One region of the Kribbella sp. DT2 genome, then DNA from elsewhere that is predicted to be linked to it. Evidence: riboswitches for the same ligand, from Rfam matches in the RefSeq annotation. Region 1 holds a riboswitch; each other region holds the start of a gene.

Region 1 (4,825 bases):
AGACCAAGTACGTCGTACTGGCGCAGGAGGCGGCCAGGCAGGCGGCCGGGTTGCCGGAGGCGGCGCCGTTGATCACTCGTGAGGAGTGCGAGCGCGGGTCGAACGCGGCCGCGAAGGTCATGGGTACCACGGCGACGGCGCGGCGGGACAGCGAGACGGCGGCGGGCGATCTCGTCTGCGGCTGGATCACCTCGACCGCCGTGGTCTACTCGACGGCTCGCCGGATGGCCGACGCGGCGGCCGCGATGGCGTCGGTCCGCAAGGCGCCGACGTCGCAGTCCGTTCCGTTGGGTGACGAGGGGTACGTCGACACGGCCACCGGGCGCGGGACGATCCGCGTCGGGACGGACAAGATCGCCGACCTGGTCCCGCTGCCCGGCGCCAAGGTGAAGACCGACGACATGGTCGCCTTCGCCCTCGCCGTCTCCCCGCTCTACACGCGCTGACCGCGCCGCCGCTCACGCGCTGATGCGTCGCTGTGCTGATCGCGCCGCCGCGCGCCGCTCCACGCGCGTTGATGCGCCGCCGCGCTGACCGCGCCGCCGCCCGCCGCGTTGACCGAAGCGGCGCGCGCCTACTTCACCACGTCGGACAGCAGCCAGCCGATCCGCAGTTCCTCCGCGCCGGGACGGTAGGTCCGCAGCAGTTCCGCGCGCTCAGGATCGTCCTCGGGAAGGTCCTCGGCGAGCACGGCCTGCGCGGCGATGGTCTGCGGCCGGGCGCCGAGCGCGCCGCGCAGGTGGAGCGAGCGGCGCAGCATCGCGATCCGTTCGGCGGGCTCCTGCAGGTGTGCGAGGTGCCGAATGATGTACGACTCGAAGAGGCCGTCGCCGGTCCGCGTCGCGATCTCGAGCGCGGTCTCGTAGCGCGGGATCGCGGCGGCTCCGTCGTCGTCGATGTTGTCCAGCAGGACGCCCCAGTGGTACTCGGCCCACCCGCGCTGCAGCTCGGTCCCGGTCCGGGTCGCCGCACGGTAGTTGTCCTCAGCAACAGTCCGGTCGTCCGCGCGCGGGCGCTGGAACAGCAGCCGGCTGTACGCCAGTCGCGCCGTCAGCAGGTGCGCGGTCGACGAGGTCGGATCGAGCGCCGCGACCGCCTGCTCGGCCTCGTCGTGACCCTCGACCTGGAAGAACCAGCGGTCGACAGCGATCTCCGCGCGCAGCTCGGGATCGGCGTCCGGGCCCAGGACGGCGAGCGCGGCGTCCCACTCCCCGAGCAGTTGCAGGCGCCGAGCGATGTAGGTGGCATCAGTTAGCATGATACCTACGGTAAGCAGCGCGATGTAGGGGGTCAAGTGCAATACGGTGACTACATTGGGAACGTGACCCGGCTGGCGGTCGAGCTGGCCAACACCGGCACGCTCGACCCCGACGGCGAGCTCGTCGCCGCGTTCTTCGCGGAGCACGAGATCGCTCCACCGCCCGACGGCCGGTACGGCGACCTGCCGGACCTCGTCCGTACGGCGCTGGCCGAGTCGGTCGACGGCGCTGCCCCCGACGCCGTGCACCGCCTGCTGCGCGACTACCCGCCGGACATGCACCTGACCGACCACGACGGCGGCTGGCACGTCCACTTCAGCCGCAACGGCACCCCGGCCAAGCGCTGGGTCGGCCAGTTGGTCGCCGCCAAGCTCGCGCTGGTCGCGGCGGGCGACCCCTCGGTGACGCTGGGCCGGTGTGACGCGTCCAACTGCGGCAACTACTTCGTCGACCAGTCGCGGAACCGGACCCGCCGCTTCTGCTCCAACGCGTGCGCGAGCCGGACGACCGTCGCGGCGTACCGGGCCCGTACGGCGAAGAACGCCTAGCGGCCGTCGCTTCGCCGCGAAGAACTCCCGGCGGACCTCTGGGCTGTCCGGCCCGGCGCGCCGGCTCGGCGGAGCCGGGCGAGGTCGCGCGCCTGGACCGTGTGCTGCGACCGGGTCGCAGCGTGGGTTACCGTGTGCCCGTCGTGGTGTTCGGGAAGCCGGTGGAGTACCGGCGCGGCCCTCGCCACTGTGATCGGGATTGTCCGCTGAGCGTTCACCAGGTGTGAGACCACTGGCCCGGAGGGGCTGGGAAGGTCAGCTCGGCGGATGCGGTCGTCCCGTCAGCCAGGAGACCGGCCACGACGCGTCCCGTCCACGAGGTGTTGGAGGAACGGTCGCCATGGCCGTCGTACCCAAGGCAGTGCTTGCTGCCGTTTTCCTGTCCCTGGTCGCCGGCTGCGGAAGCGCCGGCGCCGACGAAGGTCCGAGCGCGAGCGCGACGACCGTGAAGAACTGCGGCCTCGACGTCGCTGTCGACGGCCCGCCGCGGCGGGTGTTCGCGGCGTACCAGCCGGCCATCGAGATGGCACACGCGCTGGGTATCTCCGACCGCCTGGTCGGGACCGCGTTCCTCGACTCCGAGCCGCTGCCCGAGTACGCCGGTGCGCAGCGGGACCGCAAGTACTACAAGAACATGCCGAGCCGCGAGGAACTGCTCAGCCTGAACCCGGACTTCGTGCTGTCCGGCTTCAACGACATCTTCAACGCGGCCGGCAGTGACGGCAGCTTCGGCAGCCGCAAGTCGCTGTCCGACCTCGGCGTGCAGACCTGGATCTTCAGCCCGCTCTGCCCGACCGCGGACGGCAAGGGCGACGAGGCGATCGACCCGTCGACGGTCTCGATGGACAACGTGTACGCCGACCTGCGCGACCTCGGCAAGCTGTTCGGCGCGAGCGACAAAGCCGAGCAGGTGATCGCGGACCAGAAGGCGCGGATCGCGGCGGTCGAGACCAAGGTGAAGGGCGCCGGCAAGCCGACGGTGGCGATCGTGCGGCCTGGGCTCGAGGGCGGCGGGATGACGGTGTCCGGTGGTCCGGACTTCGGCACGGTGCTGATCAGGCAGGCCGGTGGGGTGAACGCGTTCGCGGGGCTGACCTCGAAGCGGAACGTGAAGATCAGTGTCGAGGAGTTCATCAAAGCCGACCCGGACTACGTGCTGATCAGCGGTTGCTGCGACGCGACGCTGACCGAGGCGCAGGGGCAGCCGGACGTCGACAAGCTGCTGAAGAACCCGGCGTTCGCGAACCTCACGGCGGTGAAGAACAAGCACGTGGTGCCGTGGTTGTTCGCGCACCACTCGGCCGGCGTTCGCGGCGCGAACTCGACCGAGCTGATCGCGAAGATCATCCACCCCGACCTGGTCAAGTGACCGCCCAGGTCGCTGACGGTCGTCCGGGACCTCGTGGCCGGCGGGGAATCGATGGTCCGCCGCGCGCCGACGGTCGGCGGGGAGGCGACGGACGAGGCGCTCCCGGCCGGCCGGGGTTATTGCGGGGTGGGCTGACGAAGACCGGTGGTCTCGTGATCGCGTTCGCCGTACTGCTGGCGGCCGTGCTGCTCTCCTTGCTCGCCGGGACCGAGTGGTTCGCGCCGCGGGACGTGTACCTGGCAGCGGCCGACTTCACCGGCTCCGACACCGACCGCGTGATCCGGTACTTACGCCTGCCGCGGACCGCCACCGGCCTCATGGCCGGCGCGGCCCTCGGCTTGGCCGGCGCGCTGATGCAGGGCGTCACCCGCAACGCGTTGGCGGACCCCGGGATCCTCGGCGTCAACGCCGGAGCCGCGGTGGCCGTCGTCGCGGCGATCGGCGTCTTCGGCGTGACGAGCCTGGCCGGCTACGTGTGGTTCGCGATGGGCGGCGCGCTGGTGGCGACCGTCGTGGTCTACCTCGTCGGCGCCCTCGGGCGCGGCGGCGCGACGCCGGTCAAACTCGCGCTGGCCGGTGCGGCGTTGTCGGCCATGCTCGGGTCGGTCACGTCCGCGGCGACGCTGCTCGATCTGTCGACGCTGAACGAGTTCCGCTTCTGGGTGGTCGGATCGCTCACGATGGCGACCGGCCCGATCGTCGGCCAGGCATTGTCCTTCATTGCCCTAGGCATCGTTCTGTCGTTGGTGCTCGGGCGCTCGCTCAACCAGCTCGCATTGGGTGAGGAGCTCGCGACAACCCTCGGCACCCGGGTCGGCCTGGTCCGGGTCCTCGCAGGCCTCGCGATCATGCTCCTGGCCGGTACGGCGACCGCGATGGCCGGCCCGATCGGCTTCGTCGGCCTCGCCGTACCGCATGTCGCACGGGCGATCGTCGGCGCCGACTACCGCTGGATCCTGCCGTACTCACTCGTCCTCGCGCCGACGTTGCTGCTGCTCGCGGACGTGGTCGGCCGCCTGGTGGTCAGACCGGACGAGCTCCAGGTCGGCATCATCACCGCGCTGGTGGGAGCGCCGCTGTTCATCGCGCTGGTACGCCGCCAAAGGCTGGCCGAACTATGAGCACCCCCGTACGCATCGGCCCCTTCTCCGGCCGGATCGATCCCAGCGGAGTCGTCGTCACGGTCGCCGGTCTGGTGATAGCCGTTGCTGTAGGCGCCTATTCCCTGACGATCGGCGACTACGAGATCCCTCTCGCCCAGGTCCTGAACACCCTGGCAGGCAACGGCTCGCTGATCATGACCGACGTCGTGGTCAACAACCGGCTGCCACGCGTCCTCGTCGGCCTGGGCGTCGGTGCGGCCTTCGCCGTCTCCGGCGCGATCTTCCAGCGGCTCGCGCGCAACCCGCTGGTCAGCCCGGACCTGATCGGCATCAACGCCGGCGCCGCCCTGGCGGCCGTCATCGTGATCACCGTCCTCGGCGCGAGCCCCTTCTGGCTCCCGGTCGGCGCCCTCGGCGGATCGTTGCTGACGGCAATCACCATCTACTTGTTCGCCTTCAAGCGCGGTGTCGCCGGGTACCGGTTGGTGCTCGTCGGGATCGGTGTCACCGCGATCATCGGCTCGCTCACGGCGTACCTGCTGACCC
Region 2 (4,825 bases), on a different contig from region 1:
TTGTGTGCGCCGTACTGCTCTTCCAGCCTCACCGGGTCGGTCACGGATCGCTTCCCTTCGTCGGTAACAGGTAGTACAGGAGAGCATATCCTGTACTACCTGCTACTGAGGTCAGCCGAGCTGTTCGCGGACGGCGCGGGCCGCGCCGACCAGGTGGTCGAGGGAGTCGCGGACCTCGGGCCAGCCGCGGGTCTTCAGGCCGCAGTCGGGATTGACCCACAGGCGCTCGGCCGGGATCGCGGCCAGACCCTTCTGCAGCAGTGAGACGACCTCGGGCGTGCCGGGGACGCGCGGGGAGTGGATGTCGTAGACGCCGGGACCGACGCCGCGCGGGTAGCCGGCGTTGCCGAGCTCGTGGGCGACCTGCATGTGCGAGCGGGCCGCTTCGAGGCTCGCGACGTCGGCCTCCATCTCGTCCAGCGCGTTCAGGATGTCGCCGAACTCCACGTAACACATGTGCGTGTGGATCTGCGTGTCCGCCCGGACGCCGCTGGTCGTCAGCCGGAACACCTCGGTGCCCCAACTCAGGTACGCCGCACGGTCGGCCTGCCGCAGCGGCAGGGTCTCGCGCAGCGCCGGCTCGTCGACCTGGATCACCGCGGCACCGGCCGCCTCGAGATCGTTGACCTCGTCCCGCAACGCCAGCGCGACCTGGCGTGCGGTGTCGCTGCGCGGCTGGTCGTCGCGGACGAACGACCACGCGAGCATCGTGACCGGACCGGTCAGCATGCCCTTGACCGGACGCTCGGTCTGCAGCTGTGCGTACGCCCACCAGCGGACCGTCATCGGCTCCGGCCGCGAGATGTCGCCGACCAGGACCGGCGGCCGGACGTACCGGGTGCCGTACGACTGGACCCAGCCGTGCTGCGTCGCCAAGTACCCGTCGAGCTGCTCGGCGAAGTACTGGACCATGTCGTTGCGCTCGGGCTCACCGTGCACGAGCACGTCCAGCCCGGCCTTCTCCTGGAACGCGAGCACCTCCTGGATCTCGGCCTCGATCCGCTGGTCGTACTGCGTCGCGTCGATCCGTCCGGCGCGCAGGTCGGCGCGCGCCGTCCGCAGCTCGGTGGTCTGCGGGAACGACCCGACAGTCGTTGTCGGGAGCAACGGCAGGCCGAGCCGTGCCTGCTGGGCGGCGCTGCGTTCGGCGTACGGCGTGGAGCGGCGACTGTCCGCGTCGGTGACCGCTGCGACCCGCGCCCGGACGTCGGGGTTGTTCGTCAGTGCCGAAGCGCTCCGGGAGTCCAGCGCGGCCCGGTTCGCGTTCAGCTGGTCGGCGATCGCCTCGGCGCCTTCGGTGAAGCCGAGCGTCAGCGTCGCGATCTCGGCGGACTTCTGCCGGGCGAACGCCAGCCAGCGCGCGACCTCCGGGTCGACGCCGTCCTCGGCCGTGACGTCGTACGGGACGTGCAGCAGGGAGCACGACGCACTGACGTCGACCTGACCGGCCAGCGAGCGCAGCCGGGTCAGCGTGGCGAGCGACTTGGTGAGATCGTTGATCCAGATGTTGCGGCCGTTGACCACGCCCGCGACGAGCCGTTTCGAGCGCACCTCGGAGGCCGCGACCAGGTCGTCGAGGTTGCCCTCCGCGGGACCGGTGAAGTCGATCGCCAGACCCTCGACCGGCGACTTGGCCAGCACCGGCAGCGCCTTGCCGAGCCGGTCGAAGTACGACGCGACGAGCAGCCGCGGGCGATCGGTCAGACCACCCAGTACGGCGTACGCGCGGGCCGTCAGGTCGAGCTCATCGGCCGAGCGGTCCTGGACCAGCGCCGGCTCGTCCAGCTGCACCCAGCCGGCGCCGGCGGCGCGCAGGTCCGCGAGCACTTCGGCGTACACGGGGAGGATCTTGTCGAGCAGCGACAGCGGCTCGAAGTGCTCGTCGACGCCCGGCGCCGGCTTGGCCAGCAGTAGGTAGGCGATCGGGCCGACGACGACCGGGCGCGCGGTCAGCCCGAGGTCGAGCGCTTCGCGAAGCTCGGCGACCTGCTTGCTGGTGTCGGCGGTGAAGGTGCTGTCGGGGCCGAGCTCGGGGACCAGGTAGTGGTAGTTGGTGTCGAACCACTTGGTCATCTCCAGCGGCGCGACCTCCTGGGTGCCGCGGGCCATCGCGAAGTACCCGTCCAGCGGGTCCGCGGCCACAGCGGCCCGGTGCCGCTCGGGGATCGCGCCGAGCAGGACCGACGTGTCGAGCACGTGGTCGTAGTACGAGAAGTCGCCGGTCGGGACCTCGTCGATGCCGTCGGCAGCGAGCTGCTGCCAGTTGGCCTTGCGCAGGCCGGCCGCGGTCTGCCGGAGGGCGTCCGCGCTGACGGTGCCCTTCCAGTAGCCCTCGACGGCCTTCTTCAGTTCACGGCTCTGGCCCTGACGCGGGTAGCCGTACACGGTGGACCGTGCTGCTGACTGGGTGTTCAAGTGTCTCTCCTTGGCGAGGCAGTCTCGAAGACCCCGGACCTCAGGAGAACGACGGCAGGCGCGACGGGTCGCGCACGGCCGACCTTCCCACGAGGTCACGCGGTCACCGCCGTACGACGACGCACGGCGGGCAGAGGCAGGTCTTCGGACTCGCGGGCGCGTCTGGCTCCAGACACCTACTGGCCGTCGCTTCCCAGACCGGTCCTCCGGTCCAGTGCTGATGACGGCGGTCGTTCCCACTCACCGCTGCGGGGCAGTCCCGGATTTCCACCGGGTTCCCTCTTACGACGACCCGACTGGCGACCGGGCCGAACCACTGCGTCTCCACTTTCTCACAGAACTCTCACAGCACGACGCGAGTGTGATCGGTCTGCCAGCCAGGCTGATTTGGTTCAATGCGCGCGTGAACAGGCTGACGCGATGAGCACCGACCACGTGGACGGCCGCGTGCAGTCCCGGACGCTGCTGACGATCGGTGCCCTCGGCGTGGTCTTCGGGGACATCGGCACGAGCCCGATCTACACGATCCAGACCGTGTTCAACCCCGGCGACCCGCACCCGGTGCCGGTCTCGGCCGACAGCGTGTTCGGGATCGTGTCGCTCATCTTCTGGGCGGTCACGATCATCGTGACGATCAAGTACGTGCTGCTGGTGCTGCGCGCGGACAACCACGGCGAGGGCGGCATCCTCGCGCTGATCACACTGATCCGTAGCCACGGCACCAACGGCAGCCGCCGGACCAAGGTGATCCTGGCCGGGCTCGGCATCTTCGGCGCGTCGCTGTTCTTCGGCGACTCGATGATCACGCCGGCCATCTCGGTGTTGTCCGCGGTCGAGGGTCTCAAGGTCGTCGAGCCCGGGCTGGACTCGTACGTCGTACCGATCACCGCGACGATCATCGTCGTCCTGTTCACGCTGCAGCGGCTCGGCACCGGCCGGATCGGGCGGTCGTTCGGCGTCGTGATGGTGATCTGGTTCGTCACCATCGGCGCGGCCGGGATCGGTGGCATCACCCGCCACCCGGAGATCCTGAAGGCCCTGTCGCCGACGTACGCGCTGGGCTTCCTGACCAACGACTTCGGGCACGCCTTCTTCGCGCTGGCCGCGGTCGTGCTCGCGATCACCGGCGCCGAGGCCCTGTACGCCGACCTCGGGCACTTCGGCCGCGCGCCGATCACCCGGGCCTGGCTGATCCTCGTGTTCCCGGCGTGCGTCCTGAGCTACCTCGGGCAGGGCGCGCTGGTGCTCAAGGACCAGTCGTCGATCAGCAGCCCGTTCTTCCTGCTCGTGCCCGAGTGGGGGAGGATCCCGCTGGTCCTGCTCGCCACCGCCGCGACGGTGATCGCGTCCCAGGCCGTCATCACCGGCGCGTTCTCGGTCGCCCGCCAGGCGGTGCAGCTCGGGTACCTGCCGCGGCTGCGGATCCTGCACACGTCGGACGAGACGATCGGCCAGATCTACGTGCCGTGGATCAACTGGGCGCTGATGATCTCGGTGCTCACGCTGGTCTTCGCGTTCCAGACCTCGGCCGCGCTCGCCTTCGCCTTCGGGATGGCGGTCACCGCCACGGTCACGATCAACACCGTGCTGTTCTTCTACATCGTCCGCAAGCAGTGGGGCAAGCCGATGTGGGTGGTGATCGGCGGAGGAGCGGTGTTCCTGTCGATCGAGCTGCTGTTCCTCGCGGCGAACCTGACCAAGCTCGTGCACGGCGCCTGGCTGCCGCTGCTGATCGGGATCACGGTCTTCACCGTGCTCACCACCTGGCAGCGCGGGCGCGCTCTGGTCACCGCGCGGCGCGAGCGTCAGGAAGGCTCACTGACGACGTTCGTCAACGAGCTGCACGACGCGCGGCCGCCGCTGCGCCGGGTGCCCGGGACGGCGGTCTTCCTGAACCGGGGCAAGGACACCGTGCCGCTGGCGATGCGCGCGAACGTCGAGCACAACCACATCCTGCACGAGAACGTCGTGATCCTGTCGATCGAGACCGAGCCGGTGCCGTCGGTCCCGGACACCGAGCGGATCACGATCGACGACCTCGGGTTCGACGACGACCGGATCGTGCACGTGACGGCCCGGTTCGGCTACGTCCAGACCCCGGACGTGGCCGCCGTACTGCGGCTGGCCGCGGAGCAGAGCTCCGAGGTGGCCTCGATCGATCTGAGCGACACGTCGTACTTCCTGTCGACGATCGAGCTGCGGCTCGGTGAGCACCCGGACATGGCGCGCTGGCGCAGCCGGCTGTTCGTGGCGACCTCGCACATCAGCGCGGACGCCGCCGAGTACTTCGGTCTGCCCCGCGACCGCGTGGTCATCATGGGCTCGCGCATCGACGTCTAGTGATCCTTCGGGCGGCTTAGCGCAGGTCGTCGGAGAAGGACTGGGCGGCCTGCGTGAGCAGGGGGATCGC
Region 3 (4,825 bases), on a different contig from region 1:
GTCCGCAGCAGCTCGAGCGAGTCGATCGGCAGGACGCCCTGGCTCCATAGCGAACCGTCGTACGTCTGGTACGTCCCGCGCTCGGCGGCCAGTTCGGTCGAGGCCTCGATCGCGTGGTAGCTGATCGCCTCCATCGAGACGTCGGCGAACTCGACGGAGGCGTCGGACGAGTACGGGATGCGCAGCGCGAACAGCGCGTCGGCGAAGCCCATCAGGCCGAGGCCGACCGGGCGGTGCCGCTGGTTGGCCCGCTCCGACTCCGGCGTGGTGTAGAAGTTCACGTCGATCACGTTGTCGAGCATCCGGACCGCGGTCTTCACCGTGTCGCGCAGCAGGTCCGCGTCCAGACCGGTCTCGGTCAGATGGGCAACCAGGTTGACCGAGCCGAGGTTGCAGACGGCGGTCTCGTCGACGGTCGTGTTCAGCGTGATCTCGGTGCACAGGTTCGAGGAGTGCACCACGCCGTCGTGCTGCTGCGGGGAGCGCAGGTTGCAGGCGTCCTTGAAGGTGATCCACGGGTGGCCGGTCTCGAACAGCACGGTCAACATCCGGCGCCACAGGTCGACCGCCTTGACCCGCCGGAACACCCGGATCTCACCACGGTCGGCAGCGGCCTCGTAGTTCTCGTACGCCGTCCTGAACGCCGCGCCGTACAGGTCGTGCAGGTCCGGGACCTCGTCGGGGGAGAACAGCGTCCAGTCGCCACCGGCCTCGACCCGCTGCAGGAACAGGTCGGGCACCCAGTTCGCGGTGTTCATGTCATGGGTCCGGCGGCGCTCGTCGCCGGTGTTCTTGCGCAGGTCGAGGAACTCCTCGATGTCCATGTGCCAGGTCTCGAGGTACGCACAGACCGCGCCCTTCCGTTTTCCGCCTTGATTGACTGCTACAGCAGTGTCGTTGGCGATCTTCAGGAACGGGACGACGCCCTGGGACTCGCCGTTCGTACCGCGGATCTTGGCGCCGATGCCGCGGACCGGGGTCCAGTCGTTGCCCAGGCCGCCGGAGTACTTGGCCAGGAGCGCGTTGTTGCGGATGCCGGCGAAGATGCCGGACAGGTCGTCGTCGACCGTGGTCAGGAAGCACGACGACAGCTGCGGCCGCGTCGTACCGGAGTTGAACAGGGTCGGCGTCGACGACATGAAGCGGAACGAGCTGAGCAGCTCGTAGAACTCCAGCGCCCGGGTCTCCCGGTCGTCCTCCTTGAGCGCCATGCCCATCGCGACCCGCAGGTAGAACGCCTGCGGCAGCTCGAACCGGACCTTGTCGATGTGCAGCAGGTACCGGTCGTAGAGGGTCTGCAGGCCGAGGAACGCGAAGTCCAGGTCGCGCTCGGGCCTGATCGCCGCGGCCAGCCGGGCGAGGTCGAAGGTGGCCAGCTCGGGGTCGAGCAGCCCGGCCTCGATCCCGGTGCTGAGGTAGCGCGGGAAGTACTCGGCGTACGCCGTGCTCATGTCGGCCTGGGTCGCCTGCCGGGGCTCGCCGTGCACACGGCCGAGCGTCTCGCGACGGATCTGGTCGAGCAGCAGGCGCGCGGCGGCCTGGCTGTACTGCGGCTCGGTCTCGACGTACGAGCGGGCGGCCATCACCAGGGCGAGCTCGACCTCGTGCTGGGCGATGCCGTCGTAGCAGGAGCTGAGCGTCTCGTCGAGGATCTGCTCGGGGTCGACGGCGTCCAGACCGGCGGCCGCCTCGGCGATCACCAGCCGGAGACGGGCGACGTCCAGTGGCGCTCTGCTACCGTCGGCGCTACGGAAAGTGATGACCGGTGTCTCGGTCACGCCGGTCGGGTCGGACGGCGTCCGGGCTTTGGTGCGCTCTTCGCGGTACAGCACGTAGGCGCGGGCGACCTGATGCTCTCCCGCGCGCATCAGAGCCAGCTCGACCTGGTCCTGGATGTCCTCGACCTGAACGCTGCGCCGTGCGTCGCCGCGGCTGGTCAGCGCCGTCACGACGCGGGCGGTCAGGTCGGTCACCAGGTCACGGACCCGGTGACTGGTGCCGGCCTCGGCGCCCTCGACGGCCAGGAAGGCCTTGCTCACGGCGACCGCGATCTTGGTCGGGTCGAATGCGGTGCTGGTGCCGTCACGGCGGACGACGGTCAGCTGGGACGCCGACGGGTCGGGCACGGTGCCCGATGCGGGCGGCGACGACGAAACGATGGTCACAGGCGCTCTCTCCACGCGAGTTCCGGGGGACCATGACCTGGGGAAGAGCGCGCGACGCAGGGCAGCACGGCGAGTACGGCCGCCTTGACGCCCACCGACCCACCCACGAGGTCTCGGACCAACGCGTACCGGCGGTACGCGCACCGGTGGCAGGTACTCGGACTCGCGGACGACCTGTCCGCTCACCGTTGCGGGGCAGTTCCGGACTCGCACCGGATTCCCCTGTTGCCTCGGCCCGGCCGCGCTTGGTCGCGTCACCCGGGCAGAACCACCAGCACGCAGAACACTAGCGGTAGACCCCGACATGTAGTGCCTCGACGCGCCGCGTGTCGCACATCTAGTGGTTTCAGGCGGCCAGCGCATGGAGGTCCCGTAGCGTCATGATCTCCGATCCGTGATGGATCAGCTCCCGGTTGAGCCGCAGGACGACGTGGCCGAAGGGCTCCGCGGCGTCCAGTTCGGTGGCCTGGCTGAGACCGACCGTCATCACCTGCTCCTCGTCCAGCGCGGCGATCGAGTCCTGCCACGCGTCGACCCAGTGGGTCAGCCAGGCGACCGCGTCCTGGGCGTTCCCGTGCAGCGTGATGTCCGTGCGGCCCTGGATCCGCTCGCCGAAGGTCCACTCCCAGCGCTCGAAGAACGTCTCGGTCAGGTGCGCGATCAGCCAGGCGATCGTCCGCGGCCCGCGATGGTCCGGCTCGTCCGGCCACTGCGCCACCCACTCACCCGATCCGAGCGACCGGAAGCGGCCGGCATGCCGTCGCCGTACGACGGTCAGCGCCTCCGCGCTCGGTCTCCAGAAGTACTCGTCGTCGGTCAGTGCCGCCAGCCGCTGGGCCAGCACCATCCAGCTGAAACCGAGCTGGCCCCGCACCATCGCCATCGCCGACGGTCGCTCCAGAATGTCCCAGTCGAACGGTTCCGGCATCACAGATCCTCACGCTCCCCGATTCCCCGCGGTTTGTTCTTGCTTCGAACATGTGTTCGAATTGTGGTCGAGAGAACGCCGGAAAGTCAATCAGCACAGCGTGTCGGTGCTGGTGCTTCCGGTGGTCGACTGTTAATGCGAGCGCGACCGGGGAGCTGGTGTGGAGTGAGACCCAAACGTGATTACTCAGCGTGGCCGACGGGAGTAGAGTCACGCTGGGTGAGCAGCGCTGGGGGAACGCTCTCGGGAGGGTCCGGGGGCGCGGTAACTGCTCGCGGGACTGCTTCCGAGGGGGAAACGCGTGACGCCGGGTGAGTCGAGATGAGCCTGAGTGGTGATGCCTGGACCTGGGCCTGGAGAGACTGGGAGGACGAGGACCGGGCCAGGCGACAGAAGGAGAAGCCGGTGGCGCTGGACGCGGACGAGCTGACGCAGGTGGCGGCCAACGAGGCGGACTGGGACGCGCGGGCGCCGCTGCACGCCGCGAGCAAGTTCTACGAACGGCCGGCGGACTTCTGGTTCGCCGACTACGAGTGGGCCGACCTGGGGGAGCTGGGTGGCCGTGACGTCGTCCATCTGCAGTGCCATCTGGGGACGGAGACGATCGCCTTCGCTCAGCGGGGTGCGCGGACGGCCGGGCTGGACCTGTCGGCGCGGTCGCTCGACGAGGCTCGCCGGCTGGCGACGGAGGCCGGGGTCGAGATCGACTACGTGCACGCCAATGTGTACGACGCGGTCGAGGCGCTGGGGGACCGGCGGTTCGACGTCGTGTACACCGGCAAGGGCGCCCTCTGCTACCTGCCGGACCTGCCGAAGTGGGCCGAGGTTGTCACCGGTCTGCTCAAGCCTGGTGGGTCCGTCTACATCGTCGAGTTCCATCCGCTGCTGAACTCGTTGCGCCCGGTCGGGTTGCCTGGTGAGTCCGACGAGTTGGTGCTGCGCAACGACTATCTGGAGGGCCGGGGCGCGATCGCGCACGAGTCGACGGTCACTTATACCGGCGACGAGGTCCCGGGACGCAATACCAGTTACGAGTGGATGCACGGGCTGGGTGAGGTGGTCACCACGTTGTCCGCGGCTGGATTGCGGATCGACAGTTTGCGCGAGTCCGAGGTGCTGCAGTGGCCGCGCTGGCCGTCGATGGTCCAGACCCCGGAAGGCTGGTGGCGCCTGCCGGACGATGCGCCACGGATCCCGTTGCTGTTCGCGCTGAAGGCGACCAAGCCGGCCTGATCTGATCCCGCTCCGGAGGCGGGCTGGGTGGAGCTCCCTCGAAAGGCTTCTGGCACGGCGTGCTAGCACGGTGTGCTAGTTTGCTGGTGTGGCGGAGCAGCGGGAGCGGATCTTGGCGGCTGCGGCGCGGGTGACGGGGGAGAGCGGGCTGGAGAAGGTGTCCGTCCGGGCGGTCGCGGGGGCTGCGGGCATTGGAATGGGGACGCTGCGGCACTACTTCCCGACGCAGCGGGACCTGCATGACGCGCTCGTACGGCGACTGCTGGACGATCAGCTCGACGACTTCGCGATCGCCGATGCGCGGCTTGATGCGGGGGACCGGCTGGTGCGGTGCATGGTGCAGTTCCTGCCGGCGGACGAGGAGTCGCGGCCGCTGCTGGAGATCTGGTTCGGGCTGTACCACGGGGCGCTGCGACCGGAAAGCAGTTCGTTGGCGCGCCAGTTTCTCGAGGTCTCGTCCGAGCGGGCGCGGGAGCGGATCGCCAGCTGGTTGCGCGTG

What was found. A riboswitch is a leader RNA that binds a small molecule or an ion and turns the genes downstream of it on or off. The one in region 1 is predicted to bind cobalamin.
Region 2: it holds a riboswitch for cobalamin, as region 1 does, so the genes downstream of both, metE (5-methyltetrahydropteroyltriglutamate--homocysteine S-methyltransferase) here and ACLQ2O_RS37655 (ABC transporter substrate-binding protein) in region 1, are expected to answer to the same signal.
Region 3: it holds a riboswitch for cobalamin, as region 1 does, so the genes downstream of both, ACLQ2O_RS35265 (ribonucleoside-diphosphate reductase subunit alpha) here and ACLQ2O_RS37655 (ABC transporter substrate-binding protein) in region 1, are expected to answer to the same signal.

What each region holds. Positions count from the first base shown of each region.
Region 1 is NZ_JBNCLH010000012.1:99,051-103,875, forward strand. Features, by position in the region: gene ACLQ2O_RS37640 (hypothetical protein) at 1-446, shown strand, start outside; gene ACLQ2O_RS37645 (hypothetical protein) at 575-1,258, opposite strand; gene ACLQ2O_RS37650 (CGNR zinc finger domain-containing protein) at 1,322-1,807, shown strand; cobalamin riboswitch at 1,935-2,123, shown strand; gene ACLQ2O_RS37655 (ABC transporter substrate-binding protein) at 2,148-3,176, shown strand; gene ACLQ2O_RS37660 (FecCD family ABC transporter permease) at 3,329-4,297, shown strand; gene ACLQ2O_RS37665 (FecCD family ABC transporter permease) at 4,294-4,825, shown strand, end outside.
Region 2 is NZ_JBNCLH010000002.1:789,857-794,681, forward strand. Features, by position in the region: gene rocD (ornithine--oxo-acid transaminase) at 1-44, opposite strand, end outside; gene metE (5-methyltetrahydropteroyltriglutamate--homocysteine S-methyltransferase) at 112-2,415, opposite strand; cobalamin riboswitch at 2,534-2,748, opposite strand; gene ACLQ2O_RS12475 (potassium transporter Kup) at 2,836-4,755, shown strand; gene ACLQ2O_RS12480 (IclR family transcriptional regulator) at 4,772-4,825, opposite strand, start outside.
Region 3 is NZ_JBNCLH010000010.1:231,877-236,701, reverse strand. Features, by position in the region: gene ACLQ2O_RS35265 (ribonucleoside-diphosphate reductase subunit alpha) at 1-2,165, opposite strand, end outside; cobalamin riboswitch at 2,297-2,453, opposite strand; gene ACLQ2O_RS35260 (DinB family protein) at 2,512-3,093, opposite strand; gene ACLQ2O_RS35255 (class I SAM-dependent methyltransferase) at 3,415-4,326, shown strand; gene ACLQ2O_RS35250 (TetR/AcrR family transcriptional regulator) at 4,415-4,825, shown strand, end outside.